DNA from 2 places in the Pseudomonas sp. FG43 genome. Region 2 is predicted to be linked to the other one. Evidence: predicted binding sites of a transcription regulator. Region 2 holds the regulator's gene; the other holds the start of a gene.
The links. The regulator sigma-54, encoded in region 2, starts transcription at its own class of promoters, with help from an activator protein. The targets are predictions, from matches to a motif close to ANTGGCATNNANNTTGCTNT.
Positions count from the first base shown of each region.

Region 1 (3,208 bases), on a different contig from region 2:
GCAATTTCATCCAGCCCGCCGCGCCCGTCCTGGGGCATCAATGACAGCGAATAACTCACGTCCATCATTCGGGCGAGGTTCTCCGCTCGCTCCAGGTAACGCGACATCCAGAAAAGATCCGAGGCAGTTCTACTTAGCATTGGCAGGTATCCTTAATCCTCGACCACCCAGGTGTCCTTGGTTCCACCACCTTGCGACGAGTTCACCACCAGCGAGCCTTCACGCAGCGCTACTCGGGTAAGCCCGCCAGGCACGACGCGGGTTTCGCGGCCGGAGAGGACAAATGGGCGCAAGTCGATATGTCGCGGGGCGATGCCGTTCTCGACGAAGGTCGGACAGGTCGACAGGGACAAGGTCGGTTGGGCGATATAAGCGTGTGGCTTGGCTTTGAGACGGGCACGGAACGATTCGATTTCAGCAGCACTTGCCGCAGGACCGACCAGCATTCCGTAACCACCGGAGCCCTGGGTTTCCTTGACCACCAGATCACCCAGATTGGCCAGCACATGGGACAGCTCTTCAGGCTTGCGGCACTGCCAGGTCGGCACGTTCTTGAGGATCGGCTCTTCATCCAGATAGAAACGGATCATGTCTGTGACATATGGATAAATCGACTTGTCGTCGGCCACCCCGGTGCCGATGGCATTGGCCAGGACCACATTGCCGGAACGATAGGCCGACAGCAGGCCCGGAACACCCAGCATCGAATCGGGGTTGAAGGCCAGCGGATCGAGGAAGGCATCGTCCAGACGGCGGTAGATCACATCAACGGCTTTCGGGCCGTCGGTGGTGCGCATGAAGACACGATCATCACGGACGAAAAGGTCAGCCCCTTCCACCAGTTCAACGCCCATCTCCCGCGCCAGAAAGGCGTGCTCGAAAAATGCGCTGTTGAAACGACCAGGCGTCAGGACCACAACGCTTGGGTTGTCCAGATGGCTCGAACTCTTGAGCGTGTCGAGCAACAGGTTCGGGTAGTGATCGATCGGTGCAATGCGTTGCGCGGCGAACAGCTCCGGGAACAGGCGCATCATCATCTTGCGATCTTCGAGCATGTAGCTCACGCCACTCGGGGTGCGCAGGTTGTCTTCAAGCACGTAATAAGTGCCATCGCCATCGCGCACCAGATCGACCCCGGAGATGTGCGAGTACAGATCACGATGCAGATTCAGACCTTGCATTGCCAACTGGTATTGCTCGTTGGCCAGGACCTGCTCGGCAGGAATGATGCCCGCCTTGATGATCCGTTGATCGTGATACAGGTCGGCGAGAAACATGTTCAACGCCTTGACGCGCTGAATGCAGCCGCGCTCCACAACCCGCCATTCACTGGCAGGAATGCTGCGCGGGATCGTATCGAAGGGGATCAACCTTTCGGTCCCCTGCTCGTCACCATAGAGCGTGAACGTGATCCCGGCGCGATGAAACAATAGATCGGCTTCACGCCGGCGTTGAGCCAGAAGCTCAGGAGGCGTATCCCCCAACCAGCGGGCAAATTCCCGATAATGCGGGCGGACCTGACCGCCAGCGTCGTACATCTCGTCATAAAAGGTGCGGATCATGCCGTACTCCTTGTCACCATGGACATCAGGGCCTTCGCAAGGCCCGTGCCATCGGCATAAACGCTTTAATATCAACAACTTATGTAAAACAAGAACATCCAGCGCACCATTCCTGTGCAATAAACGCCCCAGTCAATTCTCCTACGCCTCATTCGGAAGCGTCAGTCACTCGCGAAATCTATCACCAGCATAGTCAGTGTTGATTTGATGGTGAGATATTAGTTCGCCACAATCACCAGCACCGAGCAAACAAAGGCCCGAATGCCTGTTTCACGTTTTTTTCTGGAAATATGTCAGCACCTGCGCCCTCGCGCCTTTATAACCGGACTTCCCTTCAAGCCACTCCATTGAGTGGCTTTTTTTTGACCATCGAATTTACTTCAGTGGGCTTTCGCGAATGAATTCGCTCCTGCCACCAGCACCCAAAAACAAGACCGGCCAATTGCAGAGTGCTCCGCAATTGGCCGGTCGTGACTGGATCGAGATGATTCATGCGTGCAGTCTTCTGATCTCCGCTGTGACCCCCCATCCTTCAACTTCACCGTCCATCGGTGAAATCACGCTCTGGAAGTCTTGCTCAAAGTCTCCGATCCCGTCGTACGTGGCATACATGACCTTGCTCAATTGCAAGTGCCACGCACCGTCGTCACGCACGTTGATCTGGGTATTGATGGATTCACCACGAAACTGTCCTGCTGCCTGCCGCGCCCTTTCCTCATCCGGGAATACGGCATAGAACTCGATGGGGTAACTGCGTGCAAAATCAAAACCGCCTTCTTTCATGCGGCGCAGTACGTTACTGCTGATGTCCTCTTGATAGGCTGTGCTCATGAAACGTCCTCCTATGCAACGATAGATAGAGTTTCAACTCTTCCAGAACGACCACCTTGGCGGGGGTCGCCACACGACAGTTAATCCGAAGTGGGGAATCAAGCATGAAGCTGACCAAACCGAGCCTGTGACAGCTCGGGTTTCGACATGGAGAGGCCGACGTATCGGCCTCGTTTGCAGAGTAGACCCATCTCGGGTCGGCTGCCAAGTGCCTGACACAACAAGTCTTTGCGTGTGTAAATGAATCAGATTACTTCTGTAATGGAAATGATCTGGACACTGTTGTGATCCTTGAGGGTTTTCACTGTGGGCTCCTCGGTTCTCCCCTCCAGATCATTGAGGTTCAGTTCATCGGTGACCGGAAACAGAATGGGACGCAGAAGACGTGCCGCAGCCTCCTCGCTCGGGCGCTCCAGTGAATCAATATCATGACGTTGCTGTACACCATCTTTATCGATATATGAAATGGCCCACTGTCTCATCGATGTCTCCAGAACAAAGCCAGAACGCTGGCCTACATGATCTGGACCTTTTGCCAACGGCATTCGTTCAAGAAAAATGCAGGTAAAAAGAAAGGCCCTCGCAACCAGTGCAGAGGGCCTTCGTTCATGACAGCAAAAGATCAGTTAGGGTTCTTGCTGGCCTCTACCCCGGCAGTGTTATCCAGAAGGCTCTTGGTGGCTGTCTGCAGGAAGCTTTCCAGCTTCTGCTTGAGCTCGGCCGTGTCCGGAGCATCGGGAACCACTTCGGCATGCGGGTTGGCGCCCAGTGTGTAGGTCATGACCTTGGCAGGCATTTCCGTTGGTTCGATCAGG
Region 1 is NZ_JBMDJL010000028.1:11,283-14,490, forward strand. It holds gene ACODS3_RS24645 (alpha-E domain-containing protein) at 1-140, opposite strand, end outside; gene ACODS3_RS24650 (circularly permuted type 2 ATP-grasp protein) at 153-1,562, opposite strand; gene ACODS3_RS24655 (ribonuclease E inhibitor RraB) at 2,052-2,393, opposite strand; gene ACODS3_RS24660 (hypothetical protein) at 2,639-2,875, opposite strand; gene ACODS3_RS24665 (LTA synthase family protein) at 3,016-3,208, opposite strand, start outside.
Region 1: a site for sigma-54 is predicted at 1,596-1,615, ahead of ACODS3_RS24650 (circularly permuted type 2 ATP-grasp protein). Genes of this name have one in related genera too.

Region 2 (3,208 bases):
GCAAGGAGCTGGAAAGCCTGCTTCAGGAATTCCACATCACCCATATCCGCGACAACCTGGGCATGAGCCTTTCGGGTGGCGAACGTCGCCGCGTGGAAATTGCCCGCGCACTGGCCACCGCCCCCAAGTTCATCCTGCTCGATGAGCCTTTCGCAGGCGTTGACCCCATCTCGGTGGGCGATATCAAACAGATCATTCATCACCTGAAAGCCAAGGGCATCGGCGTGCTGATCACCGATCACAACGTCCGCGAAACCCTGGATATCTGCGAAACCGCTTACATCGTCAACGATGGACAACTGATTGCCGAAGGCGACTCGCAAACCATTCTGGCCAACCAGTTGGTGAAAGAAGTCTACCTCGGCCACGAGTTCCGCCTGTAGTCGACCCTGTGTGAGCTCTTTTGATGCGAGCTTTGCCTGGACATCCTGTTGACAATGCATTTTTTGTCATGATGCTCTAGGCAAACACTTCAGATTCAGGCATATAACTTGCTTAAGCTGGCGCTTCGGCGCCCTGTAGTGGATGGCGCATGTGCGCCGGCGAATAAGGTGTTTAGCCCCTGCCATGAAACCATCGCTAGTCTTGAGAATGGGCCAGCAGCTGACGATGACGCCGCAGCTGCAACAGGCTATCCGCTTGCTCCAGTTATCGACCCTGGACCTCCAGCAAGAGATTCAGGAAGCACTGGAATCCAACCCTATGCTGGAACGTCAGGAAGAAGGCGACGACTTCGACAACTCCGACCCTCTGGCTGACAACATCGAGCAAAAGCCCAATACAGACGTTCAGGAACCCAGCTACCAGGAAACCGCACCGACTGTGGATAACCTGGAAGACGGCGAGTGGAACGAACGCATTCCAAACGAATTACCTGTCGACACCGCCTGGGAAGATGTCTATCAGACCAGCGCCAGCAGCCTGCCCAGCAACGATGACGATGAATGGGACTTCACCACCCGTACATCCGCTGGCGAAAGCCTGCAAAGCCACCTGCTATGGCAATTGAATGTCGCGCCGATGTCCGACAAGGACCGGCTGATTGCCGTCACCCTGATCGACTGCATCAATAACCAGGGTTATCTCGACGAAACCCTCGAAGAGATAGTCGAAGCCTTCGACCCCGAGCTGGATATCGAACTCGACGAAATCGAAGCCGTTCTGCACCGCATTCAGCAATTTGAACCCGCTGGTATCGGCGCTCGCAACCTGAGCGAATGCCTGTTGCTGCAACTGCGTCAGTTGCCGGTAAAAACCCGCTGGCTGGCAGAAGCCCAGCGCCTGGTAACCGACTACATCGATCTGCTGGGCAGCCGCGACTATACGCAGCTCATGCGCCGCATGAAGCTCAAGGAAGACGAACTGCGCCAGGTCATCGAACTGGTCCAGAGCCTTAATCCTCGCCCCGGCTCCCAGATCGAGTCCACAGAAGCCGAATACGTCGTGCCCGACGTGATCGTACGCAAGGACAACGAGCGCTGGCTGGTAGAGCTGAATCAGGAGTCGGTACCGCGCCTGCGCGTCAACCCTCAGTACGCCGGATTCGTGCGCCGTGCCGACACCAGCGCCGACAACACCTTCATGCGCAACCAGTTGCAGGAAGCACGCTGGTTCATCAAGAGCCTGCAAAGCCGCAACGAAACACTGATGAAGGTTGCCACCCAGATCGTCGAGCACCAGCGCGGTTTTCTCGAATACGGCGATGAGGCCATGAAACCGCTCGTCCTGCATGACATCGCCGAAGCGGTAGGCATGCACGAGTCGACGATTTCCCGCGTGACCACTCAGAAGTTCATGCACACCCCACGGGGCATTTACGAGCTGAAATACTTCTTTTCCAGCCACGTAAGCACCTCCGAAGGCGGCGAATGCTCTTCGACAGCTATCCGCGCAATCATTAAAAAACTGGTTGCTGCCGAAAATCAGAAAAAGCCGTTGAGTGATAGCAAGATCGCTGGTTTACTGGAGGCACAAGGCATTCAAGTAGCCCGTCGCACAGTTGCCAAGTACCGCGAATCACTGGGGATTGCACCTTCGAGTGAACGCAAGCGACTGATGTGATGCAGGCAGAGCCACAGCGTTCCAGCGGCAGGACTCAACACCTGCCTCTTTATGCACTGGCAAAGGAGAAAGCTGTATGCAAGTCAATATCAGTGGACACCAACTGGAAGTGACCAAGCCCCTTCGTGAATACGTTGAGCTCAAGCTCAAGAAGCTCGAAGGGCATTTTGACAAGATTACTAATGTGCAGGTCACGCTGGCTGTCGAGAAGCTGAAACAGAAAATCGAAGCCACTCTGCACATCCATGGTGGAGAGGTCGTAGCCAACGCCGAACATGACGACATGTACGCGGCAATCGACCTTCTCACTGATAAGCTCGACAGACAATTGCTCAAGCATAAGGAGAAGCAGCAGAACATCCTTAAAGGTGCGACAGCTCGCTGACACTCATCCCAATGATCCGACTTGAAAATATCCTGACCCCCGGCCGTTCATGCGTGAACGTGTCGGGCGGCAGTAAAAAACGTGTACTCGAACAAATTGCCAACCTGATCGGTCGTGAAGTACCGAGCATGGATCAGCAAAGTGTGTTTGAAAGCCTTGTTGCCCGCGAAAAACTGGGATCTACCGGTTTCGGCAACGGCATTGCCATCCCCCATTGCCGCCTTGCAGGCTGTGAAACGCCTGTCAGCGCTGTTATGCGCCTGGAATCCCCCATCGATTTCGACGCCATCGATGGCGCCCCGGTAGACCTGCTATTCGTCCTGCTCGTCCCGGAAGCTGCTACCGATGAACACCTGGAGCTGCTGCGCCAGATAGCCAGTATGCTTGACCGCACAGAAGTACGTGACCGCCTACGCAGTGCCGAAAGCGGTGAAACGCTTTATAAAGTGGTGCTGGACGTACAGAACGGTAACTGATCATGCGCATGATCGTCGTCAGTGGTCGCTCAGGCTCCGGCAAGAGCACAGCTCTGGATGTACTGGAGGACAACGGTTTCTATTGCGTTGACAACCTCCCTGCCGGCCTGCTGCCTGAACTGGCCGAACGCGCCCTGATAAACACCGAACTGGCCGAACCGCTGCTGGCGGTGTCCATTGATGCACGCAACCTCCCGAGCCACTTGACGCGCTTCCCGCAAATGCTCGCCGAGGTTCGTGCACGCAATATCCAGTGCGACATTCTTTATCTGGATGCCGACGAAGC
Region 2 is NZ_JBMDJL010000001.1:190,996-194,203, forward strand. It holds gene lptB (LPS export ABC transporter ATP-binding protein) at 1-383, shown strand, start outside; gene ACODS3_RS00885 (RNA polymerase factor sigma-54) at 568-2,061, shown strand; gene hpf (ribosome hibernation-promoting factor, HPF/YfiA family) at 2,138-2,446, shown strand; gene ptsN (PTS IIA-like nitrogen regulatory protein PtsN) at 2,458-2,922, shown strand; gene rapZ (RNase adapter RapZ) at 2,925-3,208, shown strand, end outside.